Regions from separate parts of the Pseudogemmobacter blasticus genome, predicted to be linked through region 1. Evidence: riboswitches for the same ligand, from Rfam matches in the RefSeq annotation. Region 1 holds a riboswitch; each other region holds the start of a gene.

Region 1 (10,028 bases):
GGGCAGGACGGGTCTTGCAACATGTTCAGCAGGTGGAAGAGCGCCGTCGGCGCATTGCCGATGGCGACCAGTGCCCCGGCCAGATGCGGCCGCCACAATTCGACGGCAGCGGCGCTGCGGGTATTGCCGATGCGGTCCGCCAGACCGGGAACAGACGGGTCTTGCAGGGTGCAGATGATGCGGTTCTGGGCAGGCAGGCGTGCGCGGGTGATGCCCTCGCTGACCATGCGCGCGTCGCACAGGATCGCCGCCCCCCCGGCCAGCGCGGCATGGGCGGCAAGGGCCATGCCGGCGCTGAAGCGGACGTGATCTTCCAGCCCGACCATGCCCGAGGCGTGGATCATACGGACGACGACCGGCTCTTCCTCAGTGGTGAAGCGGGCCAGATTGGCCTCGGATCGGATGATGGCAAAGGAGTTGCGATAGATTTCAGCGCCGTCGGTAATGTAGCTGTGGGGCATCTTGTGGGTCCGGGTGTCAGGGGCGGCGGAACGAAGCGTCATGACAGGCGCTCTTCTGCGGACAGGGCGTTGCGCTGGCTTTGCCACAGGCCCGCGGCGCGCAGCGCGGCAAAACGCTGGCGCAGCGCGGACAGGGCGGCAGGGTTTTCGGTAGCCATGAAGGCGACCACCTCATCGCGGCCCAGCGTGGCCGCGTGATAAAGGTCGAACAGATGCGGCGGCACCGCGCGGGCGAGATGGGCGAAGGCGCCCATATTGTCCAGCGTGGCGGTGATCTCTGCCGCACCGCGGAAGCCGTGGCGCATCATGCCGGCGGCCCAGTCGGGATTGGCCGCACGGGCGCGCACGGTGCGGGCGATTTCCTCGGTCAGGCTGCGGGCGCGCGGCGCATCGGGGCGGGTGCTGTCCAGATGGTAAAGCGCGGGCGTCGCCTCGCCCAGACGGTGCCGCGCGGCGGCAAACCCCGCCTGATGCGCCGCGTAATCGGGGGCCATCAGCACATCGGTCTCGGCCAGATCCTGCACATGGGCAAAGGCATCGGCCCCGCGCAGCCGGTCTTCCAGCGCGGGTCGGGCGGGAACCGACAGGCCGCGCGCGTCGATGGCCCAGGACGAGGCCGAAAGCCAGGCCTCGCCCGCGGCAAGGCGCCCCTCTTCGGTCAGGTCGTCCAGCGCGGCCCCCATGCCCAGCCCGTAAAGGCCGGGACGCGGACCAAAGACGCGGGGCACACGCAGCGCATAAGGGTTGTCCTCGGGCGCCTCGTCGCGCAGGGCCAGCCGTTCGGCCCCCGCCTCGAACAATTGCGCCAGGGTGGGGAACACATCGCGGAACAGGCCGGACACGCGCAGTGTCACGTCGATCCGGGGCCTGCCAAGCAACGCCAGCGGCAGGACTTCCACCCCCGACACCCGACCCGACACCTCATCCCAAACCGGCGCCAGACCCGCCAGATGCAGTGCCATGGCGAATTCCTCGCCCGCGGTCCGCATGGAAGCCGACCCCCAGAGATCGACCACCAGCCCGCGCGGCCAGTCGCCCTGATCCTGCAGATGGCGGCGCAAGAGTTCTTCGGCCAGCTTGATGCCCTGCGCATGGGCCCCCCTGCTGGGCACGGCGCGGGGATCAACGGAATAGAGGTTACGCCCGGTGGGCAGCACGTCCATCCGGCCCCGGAACGGCGATCCCGCCGGCCCCGGCGGCACGAAGCGGCCCGCCAGGGCGGCCAGAATCCCGTCGGTTTCGCCCAGCCCCGCGCCAAAGACATGCAAGCCGTCGCCCAGCCGGCTGTCCTTGAGATCGCAGACGAAACGGTCGATGCGGGTGATCGCCTCCATCGGGGTGGCATTGGGGGCCAGACCCAGATCGTCCTCGACGCCCAGCGCGGTGGCGGTGGCGCGGATTTCCGCGATCAACCGGCGGCGCCGGGCCGGGTCCAGCCCGTCCGCGGTGGAATATTCGTCCAGAAGACGCTCCAGCCCCTCCAGCGCCGGGGGCAGGTGGGCGGCAATCAGCGGCGGCGGCAGATGGCCCAGGGTCAGCGCGCCAATGCGGCGCTTGGCCTGCGCCGCCTCACCCGGATCGTTGACGATGAAGGGATAGATCACCGGCAGATCGCCGGTCAGCGCCTCGGGCCAGCAGGCCGACGACAGGGCGACCGATTTGCCCGGCAACCATTCCAGCGTGCCATGGGCGCCCATATGGACCAGCGCATCCAGCCCTTGTGACCGCAGCCACAGGTAAAAGGCCACATAGCCGTGCCGGGGCGTGCGCGACAGGTCGTGATAATCGCCGTCGCGGCTGGCACTGTCGCCGCGTTCGGGTTGCAGCGCGATCACCACCTTGCCAGAGCGCAGGGCGGCAAAGCGGAAGGCGCCATCGGTGCAGGCCGGGTCGGCCTCCGGCAGGCCCCAGGCGGTGGAAAGCGCCCTTTGCAACGGTTCCGGCAAGCGGGCAAGCGCCGCACGGTAATCGGCCAGCGGCCAGCACAGCGTTTCGCGCAGCAGCGCAGCCGTCAGCGCATCGGCGGGGGCGGTGTCATAGCCGGCCGCCTGCAAATCCGCGAGCAGCCGGTTGGTCGAGGCCGGGGCGTCCAGCCCGACCGCATGGGCAATCTGGTCTGGCCGGCCGGGATAGGTGGACAGGATCACGGCAAGCCGCCGGTTGGCGTGCGGGGTCTGCGCCAGCCGGTGCAGGGCCAGGCCACGGGCGATGGCGGCGTTGATCCGGTCCGGGTCAGCTTCGTGGCGGAAGCGGGAATATTGCAGGTCGGGGTCACGCCGGCCGGGCGACTTGAAGCTGACCACGCCGGCGAACAGGCGGCCGTCCACTTCGGGCAGCACAACATGCATGGCAAGATCGGCCGGCGACAGGCCGCGGTCGGCCGCAGCCCAGTCGGCCCGGCGGGCGGTGGAGAGGGCAACCTGCAACACGGGGCAACCGGCGGCGTCCAAAGGCGAGGTGCCGTCCTCGGCCTTGGCCGAAAAGGCCGTGGCGTTGTAAACCAGCGCGGGCGACAGACCCAGTAGCTCGGAACGAACCCAGGCCGCCGCTTCGGGCGCCTTCAGCGACGTGGCGAACAGGCCAAGAGCCGCAAAGCCGCGATCCCGCAAGCCGCGGATCAGGGCATCGACCGGCGCGGTATCGGCAGCGGTCAGATAGCTGCGGTAGAAGGCGACGACAGCCAGCGGCGCGGCTGGTTCGGGCGCGGCAGGCACTACGCCAAGATCGGGGTCATACCAGCCGAACTCGGGCACAGTCTTGGCGCCGCTCACCGGGCCGGCGAACAGGCCCGCCGCCAGTGACAATTGCGCCAGCGCCGCCTGGGCCGCCACCGCGCCGCCCGCATCGCACAGCGCCTGCAACCGGCGCAGGGTCGAGATGGGCAGCGTCGAAAGCGCGTCCAGCGCCGCGTCCTCGCGCCCGTCGGCCGGCAGAACGGCCAGCGCCACCCCCTTGCGACGGGCCATGTCCTGCAACGCGGCCAGACCGTAGGACCAGTAGCCGGTGCCGCCAATCAGCCGCACCAGCACGGCGCGAGCCTGTACCAGCGTGCGGTCCAGGTAGGTATCGACCGAGATCGGATGCCGCAGGGCCGTCAGGTTCGCCAGCCGCAGCGTGGGCAGCGGATGCCCGGCCTCGCGGGCCCGATGCCAGCCGGCCGCAAACGCCCCAAGGTCGCTGTCCGAAAAGGACAGCACCACCAGATCGGCCCGTGTCTGCCCCAGATCGGTGGGCACCTCGGTCTCTTCCAGACCATGGCTTTCGCGGAAGACCACATGCATGGGCGGTCAGATCCCCGCCCGGTCAAACACCGCCCGGATGGCGGCTGGGTCGATGTCGTCGTGTTCGGCAATCACCACCAGCCGCGACCGGCGCGGCGCAGCGCCCCAGGGCCGGTCAAACTGATGCCGGACCCGTTCCCCCACCGCCTGCACCAGAAGGCGCATCGGCTTGCCCGTCACCGCGACATGACCCTTGACCCGCAGGATGCGCAATTCGCGGGCCAGGGTGCGGATCGCCGCAGCCAGCGCCTCGGGGTCGGCAACTTCGGGCAGGTCGATCACCACGCTGTCGAAATCGTCATGTTCGTGATCGTCGGCCCCGTCATGGTGCGACGGGCGGGCGTCCAGATCATCCTCGGCGGCAGCCCCCAGCCCCAGAACGACCCGCGGGTCGATGACGCCTTCGACCAACGGCAGGATCGGCAGCTTGCGCGGTGCCTCAGCCTCGATCACGGCCCGGGCGGCGGCAACGCCGGTCTCGCCCGCCAGATCGGCCTTGGTCAGCAAGACCAGATCTGCACAGGCGATCTGGTCCTCGAAAACCTCGGACAGGGGTGTTTCGTGGTCAATGCTGTCATCCGCCTCCCGCTGGGCCTGCACGGCCACAGGGTCGGGGGCAAAGCGGCCCGCCGCCACGGCCTCGGCATCGGCCAGCGCAATCACGCCATCGACGGTGATCCGAGACCGGATCGCGGGCCAGTCAAACGCCCGAAGCAGCGGCTTAGGCAGCGCCAGACCCGAAGTTTCGATCAGGATGTGATCGGGCCGCTGCGGCAGGGCCAGCAACGCCTCGACCGTGGGGATGAACTCATCTGCAACCGTGCAGCAGATGCAGCCATTCGCCAGTTCGACGATGTTTTCCTCGGGGCAATTCTCGTCGGCGCAGGATTTGAGGATGTCTCCGTCCACCCCCACGCTGCCGAATTCGTTGACCAGCACCGCCAAACGCCGGCCTTGCGGGTTCTGCATCAGATGGCGGATCAGCGTCGTCTTGCCCGAGCCAAGGAAGCCGGTGATCACGGTGACGGGAATCTTGGCAAGATCGCTCATGTCGGCTCTCCGATGGGGGGGATGCGGGCAAGCGATTGCTTGCGAAAGATTTCGGGACGCTCGCGCCAGGGAACGATACCGTCGGGGGCGGCGGCATAGGCGGCCGCCCCGGCCAGGATCTGCGGCGCATCGGCTTCGGACATCCGTCCATAGACGTAAGACCACCGCCCGGGCGCCGACAACGCCACCGCGCAGCCTTGCGAACAGGCCGACAGACATTCGACGGGGCGCAGGGTAACGCCGGGCACAGGGCCAAGCGCCTCAAGCGCCGCGACAAGGCGCGTGCCGGCGGGCAAGGTGCCCTCGGGCACCGGCTCCCCTGCCCGGCAGGTGGAACAGACAAGCAGCGTAACGGTCATGCGCCCTTCCCGGCTGCGACAGGCGGGGAAAAGGGACAGGCAGGCGCGCGCGACGGATGCGGCGATCCACCGGTCGCGGATCACCCCGTCCGCCCGTTGACAACAAAGCTGGCAGGTCTCCCGGCTTGCGGAGTCGGGGATCGCTCCCCCGGGTGCCCACCTTCCCGGCCTTTCGGCCAGTGGCATCGGACACCCAACTCCGGTCACGGTCGCGGGGGCGGCTGCGCCTCGGGCCGGACGGCCCTATCGCATTCCCTCTTCGCCTGTCATAGACAGGAACCAGCTTGGTGCCCCAGTGACGCCAAGGCAGACCGAAAGTCAAGCCGCCCAACCCAGGGAAGAAACGCCGCCATGTCGCAGCCGATGCCGGACACCGACCGCAGCCATGCCGAGAAGAAGGCCCGGATCAAGGCCGCGAAAGACCGGGTTCTGGCGGAAAAGACCGCCGAAAAGGGGCTGGTGATCGTGCACACCGGGACCGGCAAGGGCAAATCCTCGGCGGGGTTCGGCATGATCCTGCGCGCCATCGCGCATGGGATGCCCTGCGCCGTTGTCCAGTTCATCAAGGGCGCCTGGGACACCGGCGAACGGCGGCTGATCACCGCGCATTTCAACGATCTCTGCCAGTTTCACGCCATGGGGGAAGGCTTCACCTGGGAAACCCAGGACCGCACCCGCGATGTGGCGGCGGCCCGTGCGGGCTGGGAAAAGGCGAAAGACCTGATCCGCGACCCGGCCATCCGCATGGTTCTGCTGGACGAAATCAACATCGCGCTGCGCTACGATTACCTGGATGTGGCCGAGGTGGTGGAATTCCTGCAGACCGAGAAGCCGCCGATGACCCATGTCGTGCTGACCGGACGCAATGCAAAGCCCGAACTGATCGACCTGGCCGACCTGGTGACCGAGATGACGCTGGTCAAGCACCCGTTCCGCGCCGGCATCAAGGGCCAGCCGGGCGTGGAGTTCTGAGGAGACCTGCCATGCGCGCGTTGATGATCCAGGGCACCGGCTCGAATGTCGGCAAGTCGCTGCTGGTGGCGGGGCTGTGCCGGGCGGCGCGGCGGCGCGGGCTGTCGGTTCTGCCCTTCAAGCCGCAGAACATGTCGAACAACGCCGCCGTGACCGAGGACGGCGGCGAGATCGGTCGTGCGCAGGCCTTGCAGGCGCTGGCGGCCGGGGTGGCACCGCATACCGACATGAACCCGGTGCTGCTGAAGCCCGAAACCGACATCGGCGCGCAGGTCGTGGTGCAGGGCCGCCGTCTGACCCGGGCCGGCGCCGGCGAATATGGCAAGATGAAGCCGTCGCTGATGCCGGCGGTGCTGGAAAGTTTCAACAGGCTGAAGGCGCGGGCCGATCTGGTGATCGTCGAAGGCGCGGGCAGCCCGGCCGAGGTGAACCTGCGGCGGGGCGACATCGCCAACATGGGCTTTGCCCGGGCGGCGGATGTGCCGGTGGTGCTGGCCGGCGACATCGACCGCGGCGGCGTGATCGCGCAGATCGTGGGCACGCAGGCGGTGATCGACCCCGACGATGCCGCGCTGGTTGCGGGGTTCCTGATCAACCGTTTTCGTGGCGACCCGCGACTGTTCGACGATGGCTACAGCCTGATCGCGGCACGCACCGGTTGGCGCGGCTTCGGCGTGGTGCCTTGGTTCGCCGGCGCCGCCCGCCTGCCGGCCGAAGATGCGCTGGACCTGACCGGCAACGGCCAGGGCGGCGGCCTCAAGGTGGCCTGTCTGGCGCTGTCGCGCATCGCCAATTTCGACGACCTTGATCCCCTGAAGCAGGAACCCGGCGTCACGGTCGAAATGGTGCTGCCTGGCCGGGCCATTCCGGGCGATGCGCGGCTGGTGATCATCCCCGGCTCAAAATCCACGCGGGGCGATCTGGCCTTCCTGCGCGATCAGGGCTGGGACATCGACCTTGCCGCCCACCGCCGGCGCGGCGGGCATGTGCTGGGCATCTGCGGCGGCTATCAGATGCTGGGCCGCAGCGTTGCCGACCCGGAGGGGATTGAGGGGCCGGCGGGCGAAACGCCGGGCCTTGGCCTGCTGGACGTGACCACCGTGATGACATCCGACAAGCGGCTGACACGGTCCACCGCCACGCATCGCACCAGCGGGCTGACGGTTTCGGGCTATGAAATCCACATCGGCCGCACCGAGGGGGCAGATTGTGCCCGGCCCTTTGCCCTGCTGGACGGGCGGCCCGAAGGCGCCACCTCGGCCGACGGGCGGGTGACCGGCAGCTATCTGCACGGCCTGTTCACCGACGACGCCTTCCGCGCGGCCTTTCTGCGGGGCTTGGGCGCTTCGGCGTCGGGGCTGGCCTATGCCGAGGGGATCGAGCAGGTGCTGGACGACCTTGCCGCCCATCTGGAGACGCATCTCGACGTGCCAGCCCTGCTGGCGCTGGCCCGCTAGCGCACCTCCCACAGGGTGGGCAGGTTTTCCTGCCAGCCGGCGCGGTGCAGCAGCGGCGTATCGTCGGTGAATTCGGGGTATCCGATGCACAGCCATGCCGCGAATTCCCACTCTGGCGGGGTGACCAGCAGCGACTCGACCGCCCGCGGGTCCAGCACCGACACCATGCCAAGGCCAAGGTTCTCGGCCCGCGCGGCCAGCCACAGACCATGGATCGCCATGGCGACCGACTGGTGCAGTGTCACCGGCATACTGGCACGGCCAAGGCCATGGCCGGCGGTCGGGTCGCGGTGGGTGAAGATCGCCAGTTGCAGCGGCGCCTGATCAATGCCCTGAAGCTTCAACTGCCCATAGGCGGCAGCCCGGTCGCCGGTATAGGCGGTCCCTGCGGCGGCGCGGGCGGCGTCGAAATTGGCAAGCAGGGCGCCACGCAGGGCGGGATCATCCACCCGGATCACCCGCCAGGGCCGTGCATTGCCAACCGAGGGCGCCATGTCCATCGCCGTCCGCAACCGCTCGATGACCGTCTCGTCAATCGGGTCGGGGCGGAAATGCCGCACGTCGCGGCGCCAGCGCAGCACGTCTGTCAGCGCGTCGCGATGGTGTTGGTCAAAGTGCATCGGTCATTGCCCTTTCCAGTTGATCCCATTCCGCCTGCGGCCCCGGAAGCCCCAACCGGACCAGCCGGTCCGACCAGGGGAAGATGCGGCTCCAGATCCGGCCACGGGCCAGCCCGTCCTGCGCAGCGGCAGCCGAGGGCGTGTCGTAAAGCCGGAACAGATGCGCCCCGCCAGCCAACCGCCAGCCGGCGGCCGCAGCCAGGGCGTCCAGCCGCTGACCATCCTGCACCAGCCGGGCAGCGGTGGCAGCCTGCCAGCCCCGATCCTGCAATGCGGCAGTGCCCGCCTGGATCGCCGGGCCGGACACCGCCCAAGGCCCGGCCATCGCCGCCATCCGGTCGATGTCCGCCTTTGCCCCAAGCGCAAACCCCAGCCGCAACCCGGCCAGCCCATAGAACTTGCCGAACGACCGCAGCACGATCATTCCCGCCCGGCCCGCTTGGGCCGCCACCGACAGATCGGGCACCGGGTCGGCGAAGCTTTCGTCCACCACAAGCCGCCCCACCCGGCCCGCCAGCGCCAGAACATCCGCCGGCGCAAGGCACCGCCCGTCGGGATTGTTGGGATTGACCACCACCGCCAGATCGGCCCCCGACAAGTCCTCGGGTGAGGTCACCTCGTCCACCTGCCAGCCGGCGGCGCGCAAGGCAGCGGCGTGTTCATTATAGGTCGGCCCCAGCACCCGCGCGCGGGCCACCGGGTCCAGCCGGGGCACCAGTTGGATCGCCGCCTGCGCCCCGGCCACCGGAAGGATCGCGGCGCTGCCCCCATAGGCACCGCGAGCCGCCGCCACCAGCGCGGCCTGGGCCTGCGCCGTGGGCAGTGTCGTCAGCGCGTCAGCGGTCAGCGCGGGCATCGGCCAGGGCAGCCGGTTGATTCCGGTGGACAGGTCCAGCCAGGGGCCAGTGCCGCCGAACCGCGCCTTGGCCGCATCCAGATTTCCGCCGTGATCGCGCATCAGTGCCCCTGTCCGCCAATGGTGAAGCGGGTGATCCCGCCAAAACCCGCCGCGCGCAAGGCCGCCTCGGCCCCTGGCGGCACGCCACCCGGTCCGAACAGAAGCGCCCGCGCCGACCCGGTATGCGCCGCAGACCAGCCCAAGGCGCCCAACCGCAGGGCCAGCGCCGCCGTCGGATCTTCGGCGGGGCCGCGCAGCGCCAGACAGCGCGCGGCGGACTGGCTGGCCAACCGGGCCAGCGCGGGCAGATCGCCCGATGCCGCCCCCCAGCCCTGCACCAGATCGGTGATGTCGGGAAACGCCATGTCGCTCGGGTCGGTGCGGCGGGGCGGGCCGAAGAAGCCGCCGATCACGGCCATGCGCGGCAGGGCTGGCCCCCGCGCCAGCACATGCCCCTCGCGCGAGGCCCAAAGCAGCCGTTCGGGCGCGTCGAACATCAGCGGGTCCGATGCGCCTTCACTGGCAAGGCAGGCCGCCGCGATGCGCAATGGATCGGTTTCGCCCGCCGCCCGCAGCAGCGCGACCCGTGCCGCAGTCGAGGCGCCGGCCCCCGCCCCCAGCGGCATCGTGCAGCGCAGAACGTAGCGGCCGCGCAACGGACGGCCGACCAATGCCAGCAGCCGCCGCGCCGCCGACAGCGAAAGCGGCGCGGCGCAGGCGGGCCGGTGCAGGCCGAACGGGCCCGGTCCGCAGGAAACCTGCGCAACCAGCACCGGGCATGGCAGCGTGATCAGCGCCACGCGCCCCGCCGGCCCAAGCCGGCCTTGCAGCAGTTCGCCGAAATGTCCGGCAACGGTGATCGGTTCGCGCATGGCCATGGCCGCGCCTCTTAGGCCCACGGCGCGGCGCGGCCAAGCCCATGCCTGCGCG
Region 2 (10,028 bases), 980 kb from region 1:
TCTCGGACACGCTGATGCGGATTGTGGATGAGGCGCGCGAGGGCTGGCAGAACAAGGATGCCCGGGGGGTATTCCTCAGCAATCTGCCATTGATCCTTGGGCTTCTGGTGCTGTGGGCCGGGCTGACCTTCTATGCCCGGCGCTGGATCGAGAACTTTGTCGACCGGATGCAGGCCGGCGGGTCCGAGGCGCGGCGGCGTGTGCTGTCGGTTCTGGCCTCGCTGGGGCAGGTGGTGGTGCCGACGGCCGGCACCGTTGCGCTGACTGTTGCGCTGCTGAACAGCGGTTTGCTGGGCGAGGTCACCCGCCGGATCGCGGTGTCGCTGCCGTTCCTGGGCTTTACGGTCTTTGTCGCGGCCTGGCTGGGCGGGCGTGCCTTCCCGCGCCAGCAGGGCGAGGATGCGGCTTTGCCGCTGCCGCCCGAGAGCCGCATCGAAGGCCGCTTCATGGCACAGATGATGGGCCTGGTGATCGCGGCAGAGTTCCTGCGCAGCATCACCATGGACCCGCAGTCCTATTCCGAAGCGGTGACGGCCGTGGCCTCGTTCCCGATCCTGGTTGCGGGCGGGCTGGTGCTGATCCGCATCGGCCGGGTCTTGCGCCTTGCGCGCGAGGCCGGCTCGCAAAGCTATGTGCTGCGGCTGCTGTCGATCCTGGCCAAGGTGGTGACGGTGATCGGCTTTGTCGGCCCGGCGCTGGCTGCCTTCGGCTATGTGGCGGCGGCGCGGGCGATGATCTTCCCGGCCATCGTCACGCTGGGGCTCATCACGCTGCTTCTGGTGTTGCAGCGCCTGCTGGCGGACATCTGGGCGATGGTCTCGCCCAGCGACGATGCCGCTTCGGATCGCGACGGTCTTGTCCCGGTGCTGATCGGCTTTGCCCTGACCCTGCTGGCGGTGCCGGTCTTCGTGCTGATCTGGGGCGCGCGTCTGGCAGACCTGACCGAAATCTGGACCCGGTTCCGCGAAGGGTTCCAGATGGGCGAGACGCGGATCTCGCCCACCGACTTCCTGCTGTTCGCGGTGATCTTCGCCATCGGCTACATGCTGACGCGGATGTTCCAGGGGGCGCTGAAGACCTCGATCCTGCCCCGCACACGCATGGATCGCGGCGGGCAGACGGCGCTGGTCTCGGGCACGGGGTACGTTGGCATCTTCCTTTCGGCGCTGGTGGCCATCAATGCCACCGGAATTGACCTGTCCGGTCTGGCCATCGTGGCCGGTGCGCTGTCCGTGGGCATCGGTTTCGGCCTGCAGAACATCGTGTCGAACTTCGTCTCGGGGATCATCCTGCTGATCGAGCGCCCGGTGTCAGAAGGTGACTGGATCGAGGTTGGTGGGGTGCAGGGGATCGTCAAGTCGATCTCGGTGCGATCAACCCGGGTGCAGACCTTCGACCGCACCATGGTGATCGTGCCGAACGCCGATCTGGTCAGCCAGCAGGTGAAGAACTGGACGCGCTTCGGCCTTGCAGGCCGGCTGATCGTGCCGGTGGGCGTGGCCTTCGGGTCTGACACCCGCAAGGTCGAGACGGTGTTGCGCGAGATTGCAGAGGCGCAGCCGCTTGTGGTGCTGAACCCGCCGCCGGTGGTGGTGCTACAGGGCTTTGGCGCCGATGCGATGATGTTCGAGATCCGGGTGATCCTGCGCGACGTGAACTTCAGCCTGTCGGTGAAGAACGAGATCAATCACCAGATCGTCAAGCGGTTCGAGGAAGAGGGGATCGAGATTCCCTTCGCCCAGTCGGATGTCACCCTGCGCAATGCCGACGAGATCGTCGCCGCGCTGGCGGCGTTGCGGATGCCTGCGCCGGAAACGCCGATCCCGCCCGTCGCGCCCGTGGTGGCCGAGGAACCGAAAGGAGGGCGCGCAGGCGCTGCCGACCCCGCATGACGACCGAACCGCTGTTCCGCGCCGACCCGTATCTGCAAGAAGCCACCGCCCGCGTCCTGGCCCATACCGCCGAAGGTGGAATCGTGATGAACGCTTCGGTCTTTTACCCGACGGGCGGCGGCCAGCCCGGCGACAGTGGCTGGCTGGTCTGGGACGGCGGTCGCCTGCCCGTTGCCACCACGGTCAAGGGTGAGGGCGGGGCCATTGTGCTGGTGCCCGCCGCGCCGGTGCAGATGCCCCCGGTGGGGGCCGAGGTCCGTCAGGTGCTGGACTGGTCCCGCCGCCACCGCCACATGCGGGTGCATACCGCGCTGCATCTCTTGTCGGTGGTGATCCCGCTGCCGGTGACCGGCGGCCAGATCGGCGCCGACCGGGGCCGGCTGGATTTCGACATGCCAGACCCGCCCGCGGACACGGCCGCGCTGGAGGCCGCCCTGAACGCGCTGATCGAGCGTGATCTGAAGGTGACCGAAACCTGGATCACCGATGCCGAACTGGAGGCCAACCCCGGCCTGGTGAAAACCATGTCCGTCCGGCCGCCGGCAGGGCAGGGCAGGGTGCGGCTGGTCCGCATCGGCCAAGGGGTGGGGCAAGTCGATCTGCAACCCTGTGGCGGCACCCATGTCGCCCGCACCGGCGAAATCGGCCATGTCACCATCGACAAGGTGGAAAAGAAGGGCCGGATGAACCGCCGCGTCTCGATCACCCTGGCAGATTGATCTGCGGGTTCTCCGCGAAAGCCCCCGCCGCACCCCCTTGCCGCCCCGCGCCCGAACCGCTAAGACCGCCGCCACGGACAGTTGGCCGAGTGGTCGAAGGCGCACGCCTGGAAAGTGTGTAGGCGGGGAACCGTCTCGAGGGTTCGAATCCCTCACTGTCCGCCATAATCCTTGATTTTCAGCTTGATCAATTCTCGCACTGCCTCACGGGCATGATTAGGGCCTTGAATCCGCGGCCGCTTGGCGTTGTCTGGTGTGTCTGCCGGGGCTTTCCGGATGCTTGCGGGAAGGGGGACGAAGGCGCCACGATGCGGGGCGCGGGGCAAGGTTGGTCTGAACGGCAGGGGCGGGGGCTGTCGCAGCCTGCCGTCCGGCGGCTAGGGTTGGTCGACCACAATGCCCTTTTCCAGCCGCACCTCGCGAGAGGTCACTTGCGCGCGGAACGCGGCATCGTGGCTGACCAGCACAATGGCCTGGGGCAGGGTCTGCAGGATTTCCAGAAGCCTTGCCTCGTTTTCCGGGTCCAGCGCATTGGTCGGCTCGTCCAGCAGCAGCACCTCGGGGTCCATCACCAGCACCGAGGCCAGTGTGATCAGCCGCTTTTCCCCGCCTGACAGGTGATGTGTCACCCTGTCCCGCAGGTGTCGCAGCGCCAGCCGGTCAAGGACTTCGTCCACCAGACGCAAGGCCTCGGCCCGGGATCGCCCCAGGTTCAGCGGGCCAAAGGCGATGTCCTCGGCCACCGTCGGGCAGAACAACTGATCATCGGGGTCCTGGAACACCAGCCCGATCCGCCGCCGCACGTCATGAAACGCGGCCTCGTGCCTGCGCTCCTGTCCGAAGGCCCGCACCCGGCCCCGCAGGGGCAGAACCAGCCCCAGCGCGATGCGCAGCAGCGTGGATTTCCCCGATCCGTTCGGTCCGACCAGGGCAATCCGCTCTCCTGCCGCCACGGACAGGCTGGCGCCGCGCAGCACGGGTGCCTGGCCCGGATAGGCGAAGTGGATCTCTTCCAGTTCAAGCAAGGTCGGCAAGGCACATCTCCAGCAGAACCAGCCCCAGAAGCCCGGCAAGGAACAGCCCCGCCGCCAACCCGTCGATCCGGCCGAACCGCAGGTCTGACAGCAGCGGCAACCGCCCGGTGAAGCCGCGGCACTTCATCGCCTGCAGAATACGCTCAGACCGTTCCAGCGCGCGCACCAGCATCATTCCGACCAGTTGGCCAAGGCTGCGCCAGCAATGCCGGTTGCTGCCGGGGCGGAAAGCGCGCGCCTGCATGGCCTGTCGCGACCGGCTGTATTCGTCGCGCAACACTTCGATGTAGCGCACCGTGAACAGCAGCAGATGCACCAGCCGTTCCGGCACCCGCAGCCGCGCCAGCGCATGTCCCAGCACCACCGGCTCCATCGTGCCGACCAGCACCATCAGCGCCAGGATCACCGCATTGGCGGTCAGCGCAATTTCGACCGCCAGCCGCAGCCCTTCCGCACTGGCGACAAAGCCGCCGGGCACCACCAGAAGCGCCGTGCCCGGCGTCGAGAACGGAAGCAGCACGAGCATGAAGACAATGAACCCGTCCATCAGCATCATGCGTTTCAGGGTGGTTGCCACAGGCAGGCCGGATACCGCCAGCAGGGCCAGTGCCGCCGCCAGCGCCGCCACCAGTGCTGTCAGGCTGGACAGCCCCGTGACCACCACCGCGAAGGCCAGCGCCGCCAGAATACGCCCGCGCGGGTCCAGCCGCCGGACAAGCGGCGAAGGGCGGGGCGATAGCCCCACCGCGCCCGTTTCGCCAAGGCCAAGCAGATGCGCCACGGTCAGCGCGCCATGGGGCGGCGGCGCGCCGCGACATAGAAGCCGATCCCGAACAGCCCGGCGATGTAACCGATGCCACCCAGGATGGATTGCAGATCGTTCTTCTCCTTGTAGGCGGCGATCTCCTGTCGCAGGGGGCGCATCTCGTCTCGCACGATCCGGGCCATGGCGGCTTCATCCAGCGCGGGTCCGTTGGCGGCGGCCCCACCGGGGGACGCGGCGGCCGGGGCAGGGACGGCGTCCGGGGCGGCGGTGGCTGCCGCCGGGGTGGCCTTGCCCAGGATGCCGCCCACATCGGCTGCGCTCATGGTCACCTCGGCCACATGGCCTGCCCCCAGATCGGCGCGGAACACATGGTCCACGGGTTCGGTCGGGGTGAACAGGAAAACACCGCCCTCGTCCGTTGTGGTTTCGCCCAAGGGGCGGCCGGCCGGGTCGGTTACGGTGACCTTGCTGTTCGCCGCCATATCGCCGTTGGAAAACCCGATTTCGCCCTCGATCGCGCGGCCTGCAGGATAGACCGAGGCAATCACCTTGTGCGCCAGGGCGGGCCAGGGCGCCAGCATCAGGCAAAGGGCCGCCGTTGCAAGAGATCCGGCCTGTTTCATCGTGCCACCTCAAGAGCATGGAAGAGTTCGGGTTTCACCTTGCGGGCCAGCGATACCGCGGCAGCCGTGAGCACGCCTTCGATGGCCATCACCGGGATGTGGGCAAAGAACACCAGCCTGGCGGCGGGCAGGAACTGTTCGCCGCTCAGCATCAGCGAAAGCGCGACGAACAGCGTTGTCAGCGCAATCGCCAGTGCGCCGCCGATGCCGGCCCAGACCGTGGCGGTCAGGGCGGTTCCGCGGCGGATGAACGGGCCGCAGGCCATGCCGACCAGCACCGCCGGCAGGGCGATGTTCACGGTGTTGACCCCCAGCACCGTGACCCCGCCAAAGCCGAAGAACACCGCCTGCAACAGCAAGCCCACGAACAGCGCCGGAAACGCGGCCCAGCCCAGGATGACCCCGGCCAGACCGTTCAGGATGAGGTGCACCGATGAGGGGCCGATCGGGACATGCACCAGCGAGGCCACGAAGAACGCCGCCGACAACACGCCGGCGGTGGGTATCTTTTCAACCGTCAGCGCCCGCAGGCCAAGGGCAATGCCCCCGGCCGCGATCACGGCGCCCCCGATCACCACGGGGTTGGACAGCGCGCCATCAACGATGTGCATGGCTTACTCCAGATCCCAGGCGCGCACCCAGATCACGGCATCCTGACTCAGTTCCTTGCCTTCATGTTCCTTGGCCGGGCCGGACCCCAGCGCCGCAAAGCCCCACCAGCCGGCCTTGGGAATGCCAAAGGTGAAGGTTCCGTCGGCATCGGAAACCACCACGACCGACCCGCCCGGCATTGGCCCGGCAACGGCCGATTTCGCCGTATTGGTGGCAAGGTCCGGCTCTGCGGCCATGAACTCGACCTCGATCTCGACGCCGGGCACCGGCTTGCCTTCGGCCAGCACCTGCCCGCTGAAGGTAGAGCCTGCAATGATGTTGTAGGGCTTGTTCAGCGGCAGGATCTCGGTCGCCAGACCCTGCGGTTCCATCCAGTCGGTCGGCAGTTCGGCATGGTTCAGATAGACCTTGGTCAGTTGCTGGATGAAGACATCCTCGCTGGGTTCCAGATAGGGGGCGGGTTCAACCACCAGCACATAATCGCCGGCCTTTGTTACCGGCACGCTGGCCTCATAGGCGGCCGCCGCATTTTCAACGCCGGTAAAGGTGATCGGCTTCAGCCGATCCATCAGGTCGGTCTTCTTGCCCTTGTTCACGCTGTAGAAGGCCAGCGGTTGGCCCATGTCCATCACATGGCCGTTCTCGAAAGGGTGCCAAAAGATCAGCCGCAACGGCACATCGCCGGGGCCTTCGATGATGGGGTTTTCAACATGGATCAGTTGGAAATGCGCTGCGGCGGGCAAGGGCAACAGGCAGGCCGCGGCGATCAGCGCGGCAGGGCGAAGGGTCATGGTCGTTCCTCTCTTGTGCCGTCAGAAGACGGAATCCAGAAAGGACGTTCGGGATGAAAGGCACGCAGGGCGTTGTTCCGGCTCTGCGAGCCAGACGCACACCCCGGCGTCCGGTTGATTGCAGGCGAAGATCGCTCTTCACCATGCCTCGCCGGCAGGTCTCCTGGCTCGCGGGTCTTGGCTCGGCCGGCCTTCCCGGGCGGTTGGCCCAGTGGCGTGTTCGGCGTCGCTCTCCGCTTACAGTTGCGGGGGCAGCCACGGAATTGGCCCCTGCGGGCCGCACCGTATTCCCTCTCTCCCCCTCGCCGCGCGATGATGCCCGGCAAGGGACCGATGATGCCCTTTACCGGCCATAACCGCCGCGGCATGTCAACCGCCTTTCCGCCGCAGGTTGCGAATAGGGGTGCCCTTGAGGATCGGACGCATCCGTGAAACCGTTTGCCCGCGAAGAGACGGGGGGGAGTGGTGGCGGACGGCGGCAACAGGGTTCTGGTCATCGGTGGCGGGTTCGCCGGGCTTTGCGCCGCCATCGATGCGCGTGAGGCCGGGGCCGCCGTGATGCTGGTGGATGCCGCGCCGCGCGAGCTGTTGGGCGGCAACGCCCGCCATTGCCGCAACCTGCGTCTGGTCAACCCTACCGAAACGCCCTTCCAGCGCGACAGTTACCCCGCCGCGGCCTTTCTGGCGGATCTTCGGCGCAAGGCTGCGCCTGATCCAGACCTTGCAGAGCGTCTGGCGGAAGGCGCGGGCGACCTGGGGCCCTGGCTTCTGGCGCAGGGGGTGGCTTTCGAACCCTGGGCCGACGGCAATCTGCCCTATTCCCGCCGAACCGTCTTTCTGCGCGGGGGCGGGCAGGCCTTGGTCAATGCGCTGGTCCGCCGTGCTGTCGCCCTGGGGGTGGATATTCGCACCGGCTGGCGGGTCCGCGCCCTAGATCCGGCCGCGCTGTCGCCGCAAACGGCCGCCCCGTTGCACATTCTTGCCGACACGCCCGAGGGGCCGGTGCAGATTGCCGCCGCTGCCGTGGTGCTGGCCTGCGGCGGTACGGGCGCAAACAGGGGCGAGCTGGCCCGCCACCTTGGCCCGCGCGCGGCGGTGATCGCCAATCGGGGCACGCCGTTCCAGCAGGGCGAACCGCTGCTTTGGCTGTTGTCGCACGGGGCTGCCGCCGCCGGTTTGCCGGGCGATGGCCACCTTGTCCCGGTTGATGCCCGCGCGCCACAAGACGATGCCGGAATTGTCAGCAGGTTGGACGGTATGCAGTTTGGCCTTGTCGTCGGCCCTGATGGCCGCCGCCTTGGCGATGAAGGCGCCACGATCAGCCCCGAGAGGTTCTCGCATTGGGCGCGTCTTCTGCAAGACCGGCCGGATCCGCGCGGCTGGATCATTCTGGGGCCCGAGGGCACCGCCCGTCTGCCGCCGTTGATGTATCCGCCGCTGCGCGCGGCCACGCCCGTGGCGCTGGCCCTTGCCTGTGGCATCGACCCCGATGGCCTGACCGTCACGCTGCAAGAGATCAGGGATTGGCAGGCCGGCGGTCCGCCGCCCGATCCACCGCGCACCCTGCGCGACACGGCCCCTCTGGGCCGGCTTGACGGCCCCCTTGCGGCCATTCCCATGCGGCTTGGGCTGGCCTTTACGCGCCACGGAGCCGCCGTCGACGCCAGTACGCGAATCCGCCTTGCCGCAGGGGGCACCGCGCCGCAGCTTTTCGCGGCGGGCACCGCCATGTGCGGCCAGATCCTGGGCCCGGGCTACCTTTCGGGCATGGGGCTGACCATTGCCGGCGTCTTCGGTCGCATCGCCGGGCGCGAGGCGGCAGCGCTGGCCGGGTCTGCGGTTCTGCCCGCGCAGGGGCCGGCCCTTGCAGACCGGATCGCCCCGTCTGCGCCGCCGCCGGAAGATCCGCTTGCCAATGCCCGGCGCACGATGAACCTGTGCAACACCTGCGGGTTCTGCACCGGGCTTTGCGATGTCTTCCCGGCGGCCCAGTTGCGGCAGGGCTTGCGGGACGGCGATCTGCGCCATCTTGCCCATCTGTGCCACGATTGCCGGTCCTGTCACGCCGATTGCCAATATACCCTGCCGCATGAACTGGCGATCAACGTCCCCGCCGCGCTGGCCGAGGTGCGGGCGCAAGACTATGCCGGACCTTTGCCCCGGCGGCCTGCCGGCCCCCGTTTCGCGGTCTGGCTGTTCCTGTTCTGCCTGTTCGCACCCGTGCTTGGCACCTTGCTTCTGGTGCCGTCGCAGGTGCTGTTCGCGCCGCAAGCCGGGTCGGGGGCCTTTTACCGGGTGATCCCCCATCCGGTGATGGCGGCGGGCGCGGCGCTGGCCTTTGCCGGGGCGGGCGTGCTGCTGGTGGCAAGGGTCTGGCGCCATTGGCGCCGCTCGGGCGGGCCGGCCACGCGGCACAGCCCGGCGACACTTGTCAGGGCGCTGACCGATGCCGCCACCCTGCGCAACCTTGGCCACGGCGCCCCCGGCTGCGAAGACCGGCAGGGCCGCGTCAGCCTGATCCGGCGCCTTGCGCATCACCTGGTTGCCTACGGGTTTGCTCTGACCTTTCTGGCCACGCTGGCGGGGGCCTGGTTGCACAGCCGCGGCCAGGTGGCACCTTACCCGGTGGTCAGCCTGCCGGTTCTGCTGGGCGCGATCGGTGGTCTGGCGATGCTGGCCGGCCTCACGCTGCTGGAGCGACGCAGCCGGTCGGCCGATCAGGCCCCGGCCAGTGCCCGTATGCTGGCCGAGGACCGTTTCGCCCGGGCCCAGCTTGCCGCCGTCGCCGGTTCCGGGCTGCTGCTTCTTGCCCTGCGCGAGACCCCCGTCATGGGCCTGATGCTGGCATTGCATCTGGGCAGCGTGCTGGGGTTTGCGCTGCTTCTGCCCTTTGGCAAGCTGTCGCACGGCGGCTGGCGCTTCGCAGCCCTGTTGCGACATGCCGGCGAACGCGCGGCCCGGCGCCCCAGACCCGGCCAGGCTGACAAGCCCGACGCGCCGGGGGAATGAGCGATCAGATTGGAGTGTGTCAGGGGCGGCCGGATGTCCGGGGGGCTTACCGCCTGATTGCGGCGGGCAAAGGCGGGCGATGGAACGGATGCAGTTTGCAAGCTCCCCCGCGCTGCGTTTGCAGGACAGCCGTCAATCGTCCTGTCCCTCAGCCTCATGCCCGGGCGGGCGGGGGCGGCGGGTGGGCGGGTCGGTCTGCGGAAGGCCCGACCAGACCACAGGATATTCCAGCCAGCGCTGGATGAAGTTCCACGACTTGCGGTAATCGTCATGCGGCAGGGTGCAGGCAGAGCAGTCCTTGCGTGTCAGACCGTTCCGGTCCGTGTAGGTCGCGTAGGAACCCGGACATTCATAGGCGATCAGCGGACAGTAGCAGAACAGGCAATTGAAATCGCCTTTCACGCCCTTATGGCAGGGCAGGAACGGGCAGGCCGTGTTGGTGTAGCCCTTGAAGGCCTCATTCGTGGTCGTGTCCTTCGGCTGCATCGCTGGCCCCTTCGCCTGACGTTTCCTTGCCGGCCCCGGCGCCGGATTCGGCGCAAAGCCCTGATGCCACGCGGAGAACAGGAGACAGATCACAAG
Region 3 (10,028 bases), 1.7 Mb from region 1:
GTTCTCGCGGCAAGCTGAACCGCATGGCGAAGGCCTCGGCCTGCCCGTTGCGGGTGACCGCTGATCAGGTTCTGCTGCTGCAGGCAGTGGCCGCCAATGAACGCTGACCGCGACAGGACGGAACGGCCGACGCAGGCGGCCTTGCCGGACGGGTCCGCAAGGCACAGGTGTACCTGCTGACACCTCCACGCCTGTCCCCTGCCGCCCCTTTGCCCGGAAAGCCCCAGATGCCGCATCGCAAGCCCGAGATGAAAGCCGTCGCCGTTCCCAGTTCACGCCTTGCGCGGCTGGCGCAACTGGGCGGCCTTGCTTCGCGCATTGCGGGGAATGTCGCGGCCGAGGGCGCGCTGCAATTGGCGCGCGGACAGCGGCCCCGCATGGGCGATCTGATCCTGACTCCGGCCAATGCGCGCAAGGTGGCCGACCAGTTGGCGCAGATGCGCGGCGCGGCAATGAAGGTGGGCCAACTGATTTCCATGGATGCGGGCGACATGCTGCCGCCCGAACTGGCGCAGATTCTGGGCCGGCTGCGGGCCGAGGCACATCACATGCCGGGGCCGCAGTTGAAGAAGGTGCTGGCCGATGCCTGGGGCACCGACTGGCTGCGCCGGTTCCAGAGGTTCGACGTGCATCCGATCGCCGCCGCCTCGATCGGGCAGGTGCATCGGGCGCAAACCCGCGACGGCCGCGATCTGGCGATCAAGGTGCAATACCCCGGGGTGCGCCGCAGTATTGATTCTGACGTGGACAACGTCGCCGCGCTGTTGCGCATGGCCGGGCTGGTGCCCCGGGGCGTGGATGTGGCGCCGATGCTGGTCGAGGCAAAGCGCCAGTTGCACGAAGAGGCGGATTATGAACGCGAAGGGCGCTGTCTTGCGCGCTTTGGCGAACTGCTGGCCGGCGAGGCGGCCTTCCTTGTGCCCGGCCTGCACGCCGACCTGACCACGCCCGATGTGCTGGCCATGGACTTCGTGCAGGGCATCCCCATTGATGACCTGGCCCCCGCCCCGCAGGCCGAGCGTAACCGCGTGATGACGCTGCTGATCGACCTGCTGTTCCGCGAACTGTTCGAATTCCGGCTGATGCAGACCGACCCGAACTTCGCCAACTACCGCCACGCCCCGGACACCGGCCGGGTGATCCTGCTCGATTTCGGCGCGACGCGCGAATTTCCCGCCGCGCTGGCCGATCAGTATCGCGGGCTGTTGCAGGCCGGGCTGCACGGCGACCGGCCCGGCATCCGGGCGGCGGCGCGGCAGATCGGCTTTCTGGGCGAAGACACGCCCGAACGGCTGGAGCTGGCCATGCTGGAAATGTTCGAGATGTCGCTGGAACCGCTGCGCCATGATGGCCCGTTCGACTTTGGCGCCTCGGATCTGGTGATGCGGATGCGCGAGGCGGCGATGTCCCTGTCGGACCAGCGCGACCACGTTCGCCTGCCGCCGATGGATACCTTCTATCTGCAACGCAAGTTCGGCGGCATCTACCTGCTGGCCAGCCGGATGAAGGCGCAGGTTGACCTGCGCCGCCTGATCACACCGCATCTGCAACAGGAAGGGGCGCCATGACCACCCCCGGACAGGCCTTCTGGAACCGGATCGCCGACCGCTATGCCGCGCGGCCGATCAAGGACGTGGCCGCCTATGAAGAGATGCTGGCCGAGGTGGGCGCGCGGCTGCGCCCCCGTGACCGGGTGCTGGAACTGGGCTGCGGCACCGGCGGCACGGCCATCCGGCTGGGCCCGCAGGTGGCCGAATGGATCGCCACCGATTTCTCGGACCGGATGTTGCAGATCGCGCGGGCCAAGGCCGTGCCTCCGAACGTGCGCTTCGTGCTGACAGAGGCCGGAACAGCCTTTGACGGCGCGCCTTTCGACGCGATCTGCGCCTTCAACCTGCTGCATCTGGTGCCCGACATGCCCGCCACGCTGGCGCAGGTTCACGCGGCGCTCCGTCCGGGCGGGCGGCTGATCAGCAAGACCTGGTGCTTTGCCGACCTGCGCCGGACCCTGCGCCTTCTGTTCCCGCTGCTGCGGGTCTTCGGGCTGTTTCCGCCCGCGACCGCCCTCAGCGAACCGCAGTTGCGGCAGGCAATCCTTGCCGCTGGGTTTGAAATCGAGACGCAGCGCAGCTTTGGTCGCAGCCCGCAAAGCCATTTCATCGTGGCGCGCAAGCCCGGGCCGCCCTGAAACGCGGATCGCCCGCCCCTTTCGGGACGGGCGATTGTCGCTGCAGGGCAAAAGGTCTGCCCGTTACATGCCCAGAAGATGCGGCAGGAACAGGCTGATCGCCGGGACGTAGGTCACAAGCAGCAGGAACACCAGCATCGTCAGCAGCCAGGGCCAGACGGCGACCGTCAGTTCGGTAATGCCCATCCGCGTGATGCCGCTGGCGACATAGAGGTTCAGCCCCACCGGCGGGTGACACATCCCCACCTCCATGTTGACCACGATCATGATGCCGAAATGCACCGGGTCGATGCCCAGCCGCACCGCGACCGGGAACAGGATCGGCGCCATGATCAGCACGATGGACGACGGCTCCATGAAGTTGCCCGCGGCAAGCAGAAGGATGTTGACGATGATCAGGAACACCCACCAGCTCAGACCGGCATTCACCATCCATTCGCCAAGCGCCTGCGGAATGCCCTCATGCGCCATCAGGAAGCTGAACAGCACGGCGTTGGTGATGATGTACAGCAGCATCGCCGACATGTTGGCCGAAGACAGCAGCACCCGCGGCACGTCCTTCAGCTTCATGTCCTTGTAGACGAAGACCGCCACGATGAAGGCATAGACCGCCGACATGGCCGCGGCTTCGGTCGGGGTGAAGATGCCGGTGTAGATCCCGCCGATCACCACCACAATCAGCAGCAGACCCCAGATCGCCTCGCGGAAGGCGGTCCAGCGGGCGCCGAAATTGGCCTTGGCCAGCCGCGGATAGCCGAACTTGCGGGCGCGGTACCAGGTGGTGAAGGCAAGGAACCCCGCCAGCATCAGGCCCGGAACGACACCGGCCATGAACAGCTCGCCCACCGAGGCCGAGTCGACGATCTGGCCATCGGGGCCCGGCACCTGCATCCCGCTGGTGGCCACCGCATACATCACCATCACGATCGACGGCGGGATCAGGATGCCCAGTGCGCCGGACGTGGTGATGACACCCGCGCCGAACTGCTTGGGGAAGCCCTGCGCCACCATGGCCGGCAGGATGACCGAGCCGATGGCGACCACCGTCGCCGGCGAGGAACCGGACACCGCGGCGAACAGGGCGCAGGCGATCACGCCCGCCAGACCCAGCCCGCCGTGCCAGTGCCCGACCATCGCCGTGGCGAAGTTGATCATCCGCTTGGCAACCCCGCCATGGGTCAGGAAGTTGCCGGCCAGAATGAAGAACGGGATCGCCATGATCTCGAACTTCTCGATGCCGGTAAACAGCTTCAGTGCCACCGTGTCGATCGGCACTTCGGTCATGGTGAACAGGAAGGTCAGAACGGTCAGGCCGAGCGAGATCGAGATCGGCATTCCGGTCAGCATGAGGGCGATGAGAAGCCCGAAGATGATAAGGGCGCTCATGTCATTCGTCCTTCGGCTTTTCGACCAGGTCGCGCGGCGTCAGCGGGCTGGACAGGAAGGCTTCGCCCAGATCGTCGATGCCGGCCTCTTCCTCGATCCCGTCAACATGGCCGTGGTCGTGGTGCGGCAGTTCCCCGGTGCGGGCAAAACCCCAGGCCACCTGCAGGAAGCGGAAGCACATCAGCGACGACCCCAGCGGAATGGCCAGGTAGATCAGCCACATCGGCAGTTCCAGATCGGGAGACCGGGCCGAGGCATGGGCCATGTGCCAGACGAAATTGGTGCCCAGCGTCGCGATGATGCCGGTGAACAGCGCGCCCGCGCAAAGACCGAACAGGATGAAGAACCGCCGCTTGGGGGCGGCCAGCCGGTTGATCAGCACGTCAATCCCGACGTGGATGCCGGTGCGCACCCCGTAGGCCGCGCCGAACTTGGCCATCCAGACGAACAGGATGATGCACAGCTCCTGCGCCCAGACCAGATTGATCGACCGCAGGCCGAAGTAGAACGTCTTGGCGGCCGCCGACAGCGCCGGCATTTCATGGGTGCGGAAAAAGGCCACGGCATCTGCCGAAAGGCCAAGCGAATAGCGGTGTACGACCGAGACGAAGATGATCACGGTCGCCAGCGCAATCAGCCAGACGATCAGGATCTCTTCGGCACGGTCAAGCAAGCGAAGCATGGCTTGACCTCATCACATGGGAAAAGGGAAGGGGTGGGGCGGCCCGGCCGGGGCCGCCCCGGGCCGGTCAGCCGCCGGTCGCGGCCTTGACGGCGGCGATGGTCTCGGCACCAATACGGTCGGCCATTTCGTCATGCACCGGGGTCAGCACCTCGACCCAGGTCGCGCGCTCTTCCTCGGTCATCTCGTGGAACTCGGTCGTGCCGGCCGCCTTCATGGCTTCCAGCGCGGCTTCGTTCTCGGCCTTGGCAATGCCGTTGGCATAGTCGGTCGCCTCGGCCATGGCCTTGTCCAGACCGGCGCGCACGTCTTCGGGCAGGCCATCCCAGAACTGCTTGTTCACGATCACCGCATAGCCCAGATAGCCATGGTTCGAGATCGTGGCGTGCTTCTGCACCTCGTTCATCTTCTGGGTGTACATGTTCGACGGCGGATTTTCGGTGCCGTCCACAACGCCGGTCTGCAGCGCCTGATACACTTCGCTGAACGCCATCACCTGCGGCACGGCGCCAAGCGCGTTCATCTCGGCTTCCAGCACCTTGGACGACTGGATGCGCATCTTCAGACCCAGGAAATCGTCCGGCGTGATCACGGGCGAATTGGCCGACATGATCTTGAAGCCGTTGTCCCAATAGGCCAGGCCGGTGATGCCCTTGTCCTCAAGTTTGCCCAGCAGCATCTTGCCGACTTCGCCCTTGGTCACGGCGTGCAGCGCGTCATAGTCCTTGAAGATGTAGGGCAGGTCGAAAACCTCGAAATCCTGCACGCCCAGCGGGCCAAACTTTGCCAGCGACGGGGCCAGCATCTGGACCGCGCCCAGTTGCAGCGCCTCAAGCTCTTCCTTGTCCTTGTAAAGCTGGCTGTTGGGGTAGACCTGCACGTCCACCGCGCCGTTGGTATAGGCTTCGGCCAGTTCCTCGAACTTGGCGGCACCCTTGCCCTTGGGCGTGTCGGGCGCCACGACGTGGCTGAACTTGATGACGATCGGCTCTGCCAGCGCCGGCGCGGCGAAGGACAGGACAAGCGCGGTGGCGCCGGCCATGGCAGCAAGCTGCCGACGGGTGATCGGGGTATGGGTAGCCATGTGATTCTCCTCCGGGCCCGCCGTCTCCCCGGCGGGAATGTGACAGTCATGCGTCAGAGGGGCGCGCGGTCGCTATTGTGGCTTTCCCCAATAGACAATCTGCCGCAGCCCGTGGCACACCGATCCGGTGTGAGGGGGAAACAACACGACCGACCGCGACGTTCCCGAAGCCGCCCCCGTTTCGGGGAAGGCACGCCCCGAGCCCTGGGCGGCCGAGAGCCTGATGGGTTCTCGCCGGTGGGACATGCTTTCGCTGGTGCCGCTGGTGGCCATCGTGGCGCTGATCGCGCTGGTGGCGGTGCTGATCCGCATCGGGGCACAGACCGATGACCAGCGCGCCCGCACCAAGCTGGCGACCGATGCGCTGTGGGTCGAACAGACCCTGCGGTTCCAGATGTCGGTGGATGAGGACATGCTGGTGCGGCTGGCGCTGGATGGCGCGGCCGACACCCCGCAGGATGTGCTGACCAGCCGCGCAAGGCTGCATATCGCGGCCAATCCCGAAATGCTGGCGGTGCGCTGGTTCGATGCGCAGGGCCGGCTGGTGGCCGGTGTGCCCGAAGGGGTATCGCCCGGCGAACAGGCCATGGCCGATCTGATGCTGCGCTCTCCCGCGGTGTCGTCGCGGCCGGTTTACGGCCCCGTCACCGATGGCGTCGTGACCATGGCGTAGCGCATCTCGTCCAGCGAAGGCGTGGTGACCGCCACGCTGGCGCTGCCGCTGATCCTCGACCGTCACATTCCATGGTGGATCGCCGAACAATACGGCGTGCGGATCTTCGATGTGTCGGGCACGCTGGCCGAACGGGCCCGCCGTCCGGTGGCCGAAGGCGCGCCGCAACATGGCATCAGCTTCGACCCGCCCCTGCGCGGCACCACGCTGCAGATTTCGGCCTATGACCGCCCGCCCGCCTTCGGCAACAGCGCATTGCTGGGGGCCATCGTGGCGCTAGCGTCCTTTGCCGTGCTGGCCCTGGTGGTGGTGCAGCGCAACGCGGTGCACCGCCGCCGCGCCGAAGAACGGCTGCGCGCCGAAATGGCCTTCCGCCGCTCGATGGAGGAAAGCCTGACCGTCGGCCTGCGCGCCAAGGATCACAACGGCCGGATTCTTTACGTCAACGCCGCCTTCTGCAAGCTGGTCGGCCTGCCCGCCGAAACCCTGATCGGGCGCGATCCGCCCATGCCCTACTGGGCGCCCGAGACGCTGGCCGAAACGCTGGACCGCCAGCGCCAGCTTCGCGAAGGGCAGGCGGTGCCGCAGGCCTTTGAAAGCCGCTTCCGCCGCGCCGACGGTTCCGAGATCGACGTGCAGGTGTTCGAGGCGCCGCTGATCGACGCCGCCGGACGGCATCGCGGCTGGATGGGTTCGATCATCGACATCACCGAAGCCCGCCGCGCCGCCCGGCTGGCGCGCGAGCAGGATGAAACCATGGCCCGCACCGGCCGGCTGGTGACGCTGGGCGAAATGGCCTCGACCCTGGCGCATGAGCTGAACCAGCCGCTGGGGGCCATCGCCTCTTACGCGGCGGGCGGGCTGAACCTGCTTGATCAGGGCCGCAATGACCCCGGGCTGATCCGTGGCGCGCTGGAAAAGATGGCCACGCAGGCGCGGCGGGCCGGGCTGATCATCCGCCGCATCCAGGATTTCGTGAAGAAGCGCGAACCGCAGTTCGTGGCGCTGGATCTGGCCGAGGTGGCCGCCGATGCCATCGGCCTTCTGGGCGCCGATGCCCGCGAAATGCGGGTGCGGCTGCGGCTTGAGGCGCCCCCAGACCTGCCGCAGGTGGCGGCGGACCGTATCCTGCTGGAACAGGTGCTGGTCAACCTGATCCGCAACGGCATGGAAGCCATGGCCGAAGGCCCGCGCAGCGGCGATGTGCTGGCAGTGCGGCTGACGGCGCAGGGCGAAACCGTGCGGCTTGAAGTCATCGACCGCGGCCCCGGTATTCCCGAGGCGCTGTCCGGCAAGCTGTTCGATCCCTTCACCTCAACCAAGAGCCATGGCATGGGCATGGGGCTGAACATCTGCCGCTCCATCGTCGAACTGCATCACGGAACGCTTGAGCACGCGCCCAACCCCCCGGGTGGCACGGTCTTCGCGGTAACGCTGCCGGCCGGCCCGCCCCCCGCCACCGGGGATCGTGCCGAAGCCGCAAAGGAGGCCACGCCATGACCGCCGCCATGACCGCCGACACCGATCTTGCCGTGCATATCGTCGATGACGAGGAAGCCCTGCGTGACGCGCTGGCCTTCCTCTTCGCATCGCGCGGCATCGCCACCCGGCTCTGGCCCTCGGGCGAGGCGCTGCTGGCCGGCTGGCCGCAGCCCGGTTGCGGCTGCCTGATCCTGGATGTGCGGATGGACGGGATGTCGGGGCCGCAGGTGCTGGATGCCCTGTCGGCGCAGGAAGGCGGCGTCGATGCGCTGCCGCCCGTCATCTTCCTGACCGGCCACGCCGATGTACCGCTGGCGGTGCAAAGCCTGAAGGCCGGCGCCTTCGACTTCGTGGAAAAGCCGTTCAACGACAACCAGATCGTCGATCTTGCCCTCAGCGCCATCGCCCTGCGCCGCGACCGCGTGGCCGCCGCCCGCGACCGGCTGAACCTTGAACAGCGCCGCGCCAGCCTGTCGGCGCGCGAGGTCGAGGTGATGGTCCTCATGCTGCAAGGCCGGCTGAACAAGCAGATCGCCGATGACCTTGGCATCTCGATGCGCACGGTCGAGGCGCATCGGTCGCGCGTGCTGGCCAAGATGGGCGCCCGCAACATTGCCGAACTGGCGCGGATGCTGTCCTGACCGCCGGTCCGGGCACCGCCGCATCCTGTCACGCCATCGCAGCCTCATGTCGGGCGCGGCGCCACAGGCGTCGCAGCCGGGCTTGCCCCGCCACGGCCTGCCGGGGCACCCTGTCCGGGATGGTTCCGACGGCCTGCAAGGGCTGACCGGATGAAAAGGGAACACGGTGCGGTGCCGGCGGCGCCAATTCCGTGACTGCCCCCGCAACTGTAAGCGGCGAGCGACCCCCATCGCCACTGGGCCCCCCGATTGCGGGCCCGGGAAGGCGGGGGAAGCCACGACCCGCGAGTCAGGAGACCTGCCATCGTCAGATCAACCACACCGGGCGGGGTGCCCCGGAAAGGAGCTTGCGATGGACGACCCAAGACACCGCCCCCCGGCGGCCCCTGTCTGCCCCGTTTCGCGGCCTGCCCTGTTGCAGCTTCGCGGCGTGGGCTGGGCTGCCCGCAGCGGCTGCCCGACCCTTGCCGACATCAGCTTCACCGTTCAGGCGGGGCAGGTGCTGGGGCTGGCCGGGCCGCCCGGCGCGGGCACCTCGGTGCTGCTGCGGCTGTTGTGCCGCGCCCTGCCGCCAACCCGTGGTGCCGTCCTGCTGCACGGGCGCGACCTCTGGCTGATCCCGCCGCATGAGGCGGCGCGCAGCGTGGCTGCCGTGCTGCAAGCGCCGGTCGATCCGGGCCTGACCCTGCGCCAGCTTGTCGCCCTTGGCCGGCAGGCCTGCCGCGCCACCGGCCGCCCCGGCTGGCGCGACGCCGAAGCCGTGGCCGAGGTGCTGGAGCGGCTGAACCTTGCCCCGCTGGCCCGCCGCCGCTTCGGCACGCTGCGCCCCGGCGACCGGCAGCTTGCCCGCCTGGCCTGCGCCCTGGCGCAAGACCCCGCGCTTGTGGTGCTGGATCGCCCCGCCGACCCGGACGAGGCCCGCCATCTGCCCGCGCTGCTGCACCATCTGCGCCGCCTTGGTCTGGCGGCCGTCTGCGCGCTGCCCGAAACCGCCCCGGTTCCCGATGCGGTTGACCGGGTGATCCGCCTTCAGCACGGCCGCATCCTGACCGAAGACCCCGCCGCCCTGTCCCCGGCAAGCCTTGTCGGGCGAAGGGGCCGCTGAAGGCCACCGCCTGCGACATTCTGGAAATTGTCCACCGGCATCAGATGTGCGAACATTCGTATTGATGAATGTCGTGAAGGGTTTTTTCTCCCGCCTTCGGGGGCTGCTGACGGCGGCCCTTGTTCTGCTGCTTGCGCTGCAACTGTCGCTGGGGCTGCGCCCGTTGCAGCCGGGCCGTCTGGCCGACGGGATGCTGGAAATCGTGCTCTGTTCGCAGGGCAGTATGCGCACGGTCCTGCTGAACCTTGAAACCGGCGAGATCAGCGATACCGAAAAGCCCGATGCCAACCCCGCGCAAAGCTGCCCCTTCTGCCTGACCGGCATCGCCCTGCTTGGCGATCCGCCCCCGCTGCCGGTTCTGGCGGGGCGTCTTGTCGCCAGCCTGTCGCTGCCCGTGCCGGCGCCCCGCGGGGTGCCGCAGCCGCTTGACCTGTCCCGCCTGATCCGCGGCCCCCCGACCCGGATCACTGCCTGACCACACTTCAGCCAGACCAACGGAAGCCGCGCGGCGCAAGCTGACCGCGCGCCCGGAAACAAGGGACAAAGAAACCATGATCATCGCCAATCCGGCGCGCCTTGGCGCGACCGCCATCCTGCTTTGCTCGATCTCGGGCCTCGCGCTTGCGCAGGGCACGGCCGAAGACCCCGCCACCCTGCTGCCGCCGATCTACATTGCCGGCAGCGCGATCAAGGGGCCGCAAAGCACCGCCTCGGGCACCGTCTTCGACCCCGCCACCCTGGGCACCCCGTCCTATCTGGACGGCGGCGCCGTGCTGACCACGCTGCC

The links. Region 1 has a riboswitch for cobalamin ahead of B6K69_RS04455 (DUF1636 family protein). Riboswitches for the same ligand answer to the same signal wherever they lie in the genome.
Region 2: linked by a shared signal. The riboswitch ahead of B6K69_RS17030 (DUF4198 domain-containing protein) and the one ahead of B6K69_RS04455 (DUF1636 family protein) in region 1 are both predicted to bind cobalamin.
Region 3: linked by a shared signal. The riboswitch ahead of B6K69_RS13590 (ATP-binding cassette domain-containing protein) and the one ahead of B6K69_RS04455 (DUF1636 family protein) in region 1 are both predicted to bind cobalamin.

What each region holds. Positions count from the first base shown of each region.
Region 1 is NZ_CP020470.1:919,998-930,025, forward strand. Features, by position in the region: gene B6K69_RS04440 (precorrin-8X methylmutase) at 1-461, opposite strand, end outside; gene cobN (cobaltochelatase subunit CobN) at 500-3,742, opposite strand; gene cobW (cobalamin biosynthesis protein CobW) at 3,749-4,792, opposite strand; gene B6K69_RS04455 (DUF1636 family protein) at 4,789-5,151, opposite strand; cobalamin riboswitch at 5,245-5,450, opposite strand; gene cobO (cob(I)yrinic acid a,c-diamide adenosyltransferase) at 5,515-6,123, shown strand; gene B6K69_RS04465 (cobyric acid synthase) at 6,135-7,580, shown strand; gene bluB (5,6-dimethylbenzimidazole synthase) at 7,577-8,200, opposite strand; gene cobD (threonine-phosphate decarboxylase CobD) at 8,190-9,158, opposite strand; gene B6K69_RS04480 (propanediol utilization protein) at 9,158-9,976, opposite strand.
Region 2 is NZ_CP020470.1:3,492,991-3,503,018, forward strand. Features, by position in the region: gene B6K69_RS16995 (DUF3772 domain-containing protein) at 1-1,892, shown strand, start outside; gene B6K69_RS17000 (alanyl-tRNA editing protein) at 1,889-2,611, shown strand; tRNA gene B6K69_RS17005 (tRNA-Ser) at 2,687-2,776, shown strand; gene B6K69_RS17010 (energy-coupling factor ABC transporter ATP-binding protein) at 2,989-3,645, opposite strand; gene cbiQ (cobalt ECF transporter T component CbiQ) at 3,629-4,426, opposite strand; gene B6K69_RS17020 (Ig-like domain-containing protein) at 4,429-5,034, opposite strand; gene cbiM (cobalt transporter CbiM) at 5,031-5,645, opposite strand; gene B6K69_RS17030 (DUF4198 domain-containing protein) at 5,649-6,437, opposite strand; cobalamin riboswitch at 6,574-6,787, opposite strand; gene tcuA (FAD-dependent tricarballylate dehydrogenase TcuA) at 6,903-9,446, shown strand; gene B6K69_RS17040 (cysteine-rich small domain-containing protein) at 9,579-9,932, opposite strand.
Region 3 is NZ_CP020470.1:2,777,697-2,787,724, forward strand. Features, by position in the region: gene B6K69_RS13550 (lysozyme inhibitor LprI family protein) at 1-107, shown strand, start outside; gene B6K69_RS13555 (ABC1 kinase family protein) at 228-1,568, shown strand; gene B6K69_RS13560 (class I SAM-dependent methyltransferase) at 1,565-2,188, shown strand; gene B6K69_RS13565 (TRAP transporter large permease) at 2,252-3,574, opposite strand; gene B6K69_RS13570 (TRAP transporter small permease) at 3,576-4,256, opposite strand; gene B6K69_RS13575 (TRAP transporter substrate-binding protein) at 4,324-5,340, opposite strand; gene B6K69_RS18415 (hypothetical protein) at 5,564-6,013, shown strand; gene B6K69_RS13580 (two-component system sensor histidine kinase NtrB) at 6,038-7,513, shown strand; gene B6K69_RS13585 (response regulator transcription factor) at 7,510-8,136, shown strand; cobalamin riboswitch at 8,241-8,456, shown strand; gene B6K69_RS13590 (ATP-binding cassette domain-containing protein) at 8,489-9,241, shown strand; gene B6K69_RS13595 (DUF2946 family protein) at 9,315-9,716, shown strand; gene B6K69_RS13600 (TonB-dependent receptor domain-containing protein) at 9,793-10,028, shown strand, end outside.